Regions from separate parts of the Escherichia sp. XD33 genome, predicted to be linked through region 3. Evidence: predicted binding sites of a transcription regulator. Region 3 holds the regulator's gene; each other region holds the start of a gene.
The links. Region 3 encodes CRP, which controls carbon source genes, mostly activating them, when cyclic AMP is high. Its sites were predicted from a motif close to ATGTGANNNNNNTCACAT; they were not measured.

Region 1 (2,276 bases), on a different contig from region 3:
GTTGGCGTGGGCCAGCCAACGTTGAAAGTCGATAACCTGACTGTTGGCGGTACTGCGTAATAATTTCACTATTTTCAGAAGGATAATTAATCTTTCTACGTGCACGAACGGTCCCCTCGCCCCTTTGGGGAGAGGGTTAGGGTGAGGGGAACCCGTTGGCACAGGTTTGTACAACGTAACAGTACAATATGAATTACTTCTCTTTCCCGCGCCCGTGCATCTCCTGAAACAATTTACCGACCTCAACAAAATAATCCGTCAGCGAGTTGATCACGACCTGTACCTTCAGCGGCAGCTTATCTTTTTCGGTATATAACGCATAAACCGGGCGTGGATCTGACTGGTAACGCGGCAGCAGGATCTCCAGCTCCCCACGATTGATCTCGTTGATCACCCACATCAGCGGCACGTAGGCGATCCCGGCACCCGCCGTCAGCCAGCGCACCAGCGTCATCGGATCATTAGTCACAAATCTTCCTTGTGGGATCAGGCGAGTCGAGATCCCTTCCGGTGCGATCAGTTCAAATTCATTGTCGGGCCGCACGCTGTATTCAAGCCATGAATGACTACTCAAATCGGCGGGTTTTTCCGGTATGCCGTATTGTGTGAGATAGCTTTTCGCGGCGCACACCACCATTGGCATCGCGCCCAGACGGCGGGAAAACAGGCTGGAATCCTGCAACGCGCCGACGCGGATCACCACATCCAGACCGTCGGCAATCAGGTCGGGGGCTGGAATTCCGGTAACCAGATTGACGCTCAAACCTGGGTATTCTTTCAGCATTTTGGCTGTCAGCCCGGCGAGAACATTTTGTGCCATAGTTGAAGAACAGCCAATGCGTAGCGTCCCGATGGGGGTGTTATTGAAGGCATACAGTTGCTCATGAACATCCTGCACTTCATGAAGCATACGACGGCAGCCCTGGTAGTAAATTCTACCGGCTTCGGTCAGGCCAATGCTGCGTGTGCTACGGTTTAACAGCTTTACCTGCAACTCATCTTCCAGTTTTGATACCGTCTGACTGATGGACGAAACGCTCATCTGTAGCTGTCTGGCGGCGGCGGTAAAAGAGCCAAATTCAACTACTTTGGCAAACACCGACATGCGTTTTAGTCGTTCCATTATTCACTCTGACTTAAAAGTGATTTAGATCACATAATATAGATAACAGCATAACAGTTACGCTAATATATTAAATATCAATCTACAGCAATGTTGCTCTCGCCCGGCTTTCCATGCCCTTCTCTGCGGCGACAGATGCTGAAAATAATAACGCCTGCTCTCTCTTTACAACCAAGGTCAACATGAGTCTGTTTCCCGTTATCGTGGTGTTTGGGCTGTCCTTCCCACCGATATTTTTTGAATTGCTTTTATCACTGGCGATTTTCTGGCTGGTGCGCCGGGTACTTGTGCCAACAGGTATCTACGACTTTGTCTGGCATCCGGCGTTGTTCAACACCGCGCTCTATTGCTGCTTGTTTTATTTGATATCGCGACTGTTCGTTTGAGGTTGAAGTGAAAACACTAATAAGAAAATTCTCCCGTACGGCCATCACGGTCGTATTAGTCATTCTGGCCTTCATCGCAATTTTTAATGCCTGGGTCTATTACACCGAATCCCCCTGGACGCGTGACGCGCGCTTTAGCGCTGACGTCGTTGCGATCGCGCCGGACGTTTCTGGACTCATTACCCAGGTGAATGTTCATGATAACCAGCTGGTGAAAAAAGGACAGATACTGTTCACCATCGACCAGCCGCGCTATCAAAAGGCGCTTGAGGAAGCGCAAGCCGATGTTGCTTATTATCAGGTACTGGCACAGGAGAAACGCCAGGAGGCCGGACGTCGTAACCGTCTCGGTGTGCAGGCGATGTCTCGCGAAGAGATCGACCAGGCCAACAACGTACTACAAACGGTTCTGCATCAGTTAGCGAAAGCGCAGGCGACCCGCGATCTGGCAAAACTGGATCTTGAACGCACGGTGATCCGCGCGCCAGCAGATGGCTGGGTGACCAACCTCAACGTCTATACCGGTGAGTTTATTACTCGAGGATCAACGGCGGTTGCGCTGGTGAAACAGAACTCCTTCTATGTACTGGCCTATATGGAAGAAACTAAGCTGGAAGGGGTGCGTCCGGGGTATCGTGCAGAGATCACGCCGCTTGGCAGTAACAAAGTGCTGAAAGGGACTGTTGATAGTGTTGCCGCAGGGGTCACCAACGCCAGCAGCACGCGTGACGACAAAGGGATGGCGACCATCGACTCTAACCTTGAAT
Region 2 (2,276 bases), on a different contig from region 3:
GAGGGTTTCCCAATCTTCGCTTATGACGGTTCGCTTGGCGGCCAGTATCCGGTGATTTGCGTGGTACTGTTCAATCCTGCTAACGGTACCTGCTTTGCCTCTTTCGGTGCGCATCCTGATTTTGGCGTAGCACTGGAACGTACCGTGACCGAGCTGCTGCAAGGTCGTGGCCTGAAAGATTTGGATGTGTTTACTCCGCCAACCTTCGATGATGAAGAAGTCGCTGAACATACCAACCTCGAAACGCACTTTATCGATTCCAGCGGTTTAATCTCCTGGGACCTGTTCAAGCAGGATGCCGATTATCCGTTTGTGGACTGGAATTTCTCCGGCACCACGGAAGAAGAGTTCGCCACACTGATGGCTATCTTCAACAAAGAAGATAAAGAAGTTTATATTGCCGATTACGAGCATCTGGGCGTTTATGCTTGCCGTATTATCGTGCCTGGCATGTCCGATATTTATCCGGCTGAAGATCTGTGGCTCGCGAATAACAGTATGGGCAGCCATTTACGTGAAACGATTCTTTCGCTACCAGGCAGCGAGTGGGAAAAAGAAGATTACCTGAACCTCATCGAGCAACTGGATGAAGAAGGTTTTGATGACTTTACCCGCGTGCGTGAGCTGTTGGGTCTGGCGACCGGGTCGGATAACGGTTGGTACACCCTGCGTATCGGTGAATTAAAAGCCATGCTGGCGCTGGCTGGTGGCGATCTGGAACAGGCTCTGGTCTGGACCGAATGGACGATGGAGTTTAACTCATCAGTATTTAGTCCGGAACGCGCCAACTATTATCGCTGCCTGCAAACGTTGTTATTACTGGCACAGGAAGAAGATCGCCAGCCGCTGCAATATCTGAATGCGTTTGTTCGCATGTACGGCGCAGATGCCGTAGAAGCCGCCAGTGCGGCAATGAGCGGCGAAGCGGCGTTTTACGGCCTGCAACCGGTAGATAGCGATCTGCACGCGTTTGCTGCACATCAGTCGTTGTTGAAGGCCTACGAAAAGCTGCAGCGCGCCAAAGCAGCATTCTGGGCAAAATAAAATCAAATAGCCTACGCAATGTAGGCTTAATGATTAGTCTGAGTTATATTACGGGGCGTTTTTTTAATGCCCCGCTTTACATATATTTGCATTAATAAAATAATTGTAATTATAAGGTTAAATATCGGTAATTTGTATTTAATAAATACGATCGATATTGTTACTTTATTCGCCTGATGCTCCCTTTTAATTAACTGTTTTAGCGGAGGATGCGGAAAAAATTCAACTCATTTGTTAATTTTTAAAATTTATTTTTATTTGGATAATCAAATATTTACTCCGTATTTGCATAAAAACCATGCGAGTTACGGGCCTATAAGCCAGGCGAGATATGATCTATATCAATTTTTCATCTATAATGCTTTGTTAGTATCTCGTCGCCGACTTAATAAAGAGAGAGTTAGTGTGAAAGCTGACAACCCTTTTGATCTTTTACTTCCTGCTGCAATGGCCAAAGTGGCCGAAGAGGCGGGTGTCTATAAAGCAACGAAACATCCGCTTAAGACTTTCTATCTGGCGATTACCGCCGGTGTTTTCATCTCAATCGCATTCGTCTTCTATATCACAGCAACCACTGGCACAGGCACAATGCCCTTCGGCATGGCAAAACTGGTTGGCGGCATTTGCTTCTCTCTGGGGCTGATTCTTTGTGTTGTCTGCGGAGCCGATCTCTTTACTTCCACCGTGTTGATTGTTGTTGCTAAGGCGAGTGGGCGCATCACCTGGGGTCAGTTGGCGAAAAACTGGCTAAATGTCTATTTTGGCAACCTGGTCGGCGCACTGCTGTTTGTACTTTTAATGTGGCTTTCCGGCGAGTATATGACCGCAAATGGTCAATGGGGACTAAACGTCCTACAAACCGCCGACCACAAAGTGCACCATACTTTTATTGAGGCCGTCTGTCTTGGTATCCTGGCAAACCTGATGGTATGTCTGGCAGTATGGATGAGTTATTCTGGCCGCAGCCTGATGGACAAAGCGTTCATTATGGTGCTGCCGGTCGCGATGTTTGTTGCCAGCGGTTTTGAGCACAGTATCGCAAACATGTTTATGATCCCGATGGGTATTGTAATCCGCGACTTCGCATCCCCGGAATTTTGGACCGCAGTCGGTTCTGCACCGGAAAATTTTTCTCACCTGACCGTGATGAATTTCATCACTGATAACCTGATTCCGGTTACGATCGGCAACATTATCGGTGGTGGTTTGTTGGTTGGGTTGACATACTGGGT
Region 3 (2,276 bases):
TTGCGTAGCGCCGGAGACTTTAGTGACAGATAACTTTTCAGCGCCGGAAGTAATGGCATTCGCCGCTGTTTATCGGCCAGTAAGTCACGGGCATAGAGCGGTTTTTGGGTGCGCAGCACGCGGGCGATGCGGCTGAAATGCCAGTAGCAGAATTGCCCAACCGGATTATCCGGATGCTGGCGGGCGATTTTTTCCAGTGCGCCAATTTGCTTTTCCATCGTAAAACGCGTTGGCAGGCGATGGTAAAGAATGTCATCAGCCAGCACGCGCAGGCGAGCGGCGACGGTTTGCGCATTCCAGCGGATAACTTCTTCCGCATGGCTACGCTCGACCAGCTTTTGCACCTCTTCCGGCTGATGCAAACTGACCGAAATATGTTCCTGTAAATCCAGCGCCTCCTGGAAAATACGCAGCATCCGCTTGTAGTCAGTATTATTTTGCGCGGAAAGCATATGCATTTGCTGATAGCACTGGGTAATTAGATCGACCGCTTTTTGCTGGCGCACCAGCAGCGGCGGCAGCGCTTTTTCAGGGTCGGTGTGCTGGGTAAGCAGGCTGTATTTGGCTTCACAATAATCTGCCAGTTCACGGTACAGCAGACTTAGTGACTCGCGCAGCGGTTGTTCGCGCCAGATCCAGAACCAAAACCAGTTAAACAATCCGTACCAGAGAGTGCCCAACGCATAGATGAGCAACGGTTCCCAGACCGGCATGTATCCCGCCAAACTGAGGGTAAAAATGGCGGCGAGCAGCGATGCAGGAAGCAATTTTGCGTGCAATGGCCCCAGCTCAGCAGTGACGCCAAGTACCAGCGTTAATCCGGTCAGCAAAAAGGGCAGGGGAACATCTTTTGCCAGTAGTAGCTGTGTCAGCAAGCTACAGGTGGCAAACAGCGACGCACCAATGATTAAGCGTTTGAAAAAACGTTTATGAGGCGTATCAAGGCCCGCAATATTGCAACAGGCAGGAACGAGGGAGAAGAGCAGACCGAATCGTAATTCGCCAAGCATTAACCCAACGGCCACGGGCAAACATAGCACCAGCGTTTGTCGAAGTGCATAGTTGATATCGGGGTGATAAATCAGTCTGCGCCACATCGGGGGAAACAAAATGGCGCGCTACCAGGTAACGCGCCACTCCGACGGGATTAACGAGTGCCGTAAACGACGATGGTTTTACCGTGTGCGGAGATCAGGTTCTGATCTTCCAGCATCTTCAGAATGCGTCCCACGGTTTCACGAGAACAGCCGACAATCTGACCAATTTCCTGACGGGTAATTTTGATTTGCATACCGTCCGGGTGAGTCATAGCGTCTGGTTGTTTTGCCAGATTCAGCAGAGTCTGTGCAATGCGGCCCGTCACGTCGAGGAACGCCAGGTTGCCCACTTTCTCTGAAGTGACTTGCAGACGACGCGCCATCTGTGCAGACAAACGCATCAGAATGTCCGGGTTTACCTGAATCAATTGGCGAAATTTTTTGTACGAAATTTCAGCCACTTCACAGGCGGTTTTCGCACGTACCCATGCGCTACGTTCCTGGCCCTCTTCAAACAGGCCCAGTTCGCCAATAAAATCACCCTGATTCAGATAGGAGAGGATCATTTCTTTACCCTCTTCGTCTTTGATCAGCACTGCCACAGAGCCTTTAACGATGTAGTACAGCGTTTCCGCTTTTTCACCCTGGTGAATAAGCGTGCTCTTGGATGGGTACTTATGAATGTGGCAATGAGACAAGAACCATTCGAGAGTCGGGTCTGTTTGCGGTTTGCCAAGCACCATGCGCGGTTATCCTCTGTTATAAGCTTTCTCCAGAGCCAGATAACGCCGCTGTCTCTGGATTGCCGAAATATGCTTCCCGCTACCTGGGAAGGGGCTATCAACTGTACTGCACGGTAATGTGACGTCCTTTGCATACATGCAGTACATCAATGTATTACTGTAGCATCCTGACTGTTTTAGCATAGCTTTCGCTTTGTGTCTCCTGGTGTCTCGCTTCAGCATGACCCAGGTCGCCTTCCGTTGCGCGATTTGGTTAGTACGCGTACTCTGTCAGGAAAATTGACGCAGTGGAGTAGCAAAAATGCAAGCGCGAGTGAAGTGGGTCGAAGGGTTAACTTTTCTGGGCGAATCTGCCTCTGGTCACCAGATTTTAATGGACGGCAACTCAGGCGATAAAGCACCAAGTCCGATGGAAATGGTGTTGATGGCGGCGGGTGGTTGCAGTGCCATCGATGTGGTTTCGATCCTGCAAAAAGGGCGTCAGGATGTGGTCGAT

Region 1: aaeR (HTH-type transcriptional activator AaeR) is a predicted target of CRP. The motif match lies at 1,141-1,158, and genes of this name have one in related genera.
Region 2: focA (formate transporter FocA) is a predicted target of CRP. The motif match lies at 1,374-1,391, and genes of this name have one in related genera.

What each region holds. Positions count from the first base shown of each region.
Region 1 covers NZ_JAENDM010000026.1:33,332-35,607, forward strand. The annotation lists gene tldD (metalloprotease TldD) at 1-60, shown strand, start outside; gene aaeR (HTH-type transcriptional activator AaeR) at 194-1,123, opposite strand; gene aaeX (p-hydroxybenzoic acid efflux pump operon protein AaeX) at 1,306-1,509, shown strand; gene aaeA (p-hydroxybenzoic acid efflux pump subunit AaeA) at 1,517-2,276, shown strand, end outside.
Region 2 covers NZ_JAENDM010000009.1:31,634-33,909, reverse strand. The annotation lists gene ycaO (30S ribosomal protein S12 methylthiotransferase accessory factor YcaO) at 1-1,044, shown strand, start outside; gene focA (formate transporter FocA) at 1,450-2,276, shown strand, end outside.
Region 3 covers NZ_JAENDM010000006.1:133,905-136,180, forward strand. The annotation lists gene K0778_RS06105 (YccS/YhfK family putative transporter) at 1-1,097, opposite strand, end outside; gene crp (cAMP-activated global transcriptional regulator CRP) at 1,148-1,780, opposite strand; gene K0778_RS06115 (OsmC family protein) at 2,082-2,276, shown strand, end outside.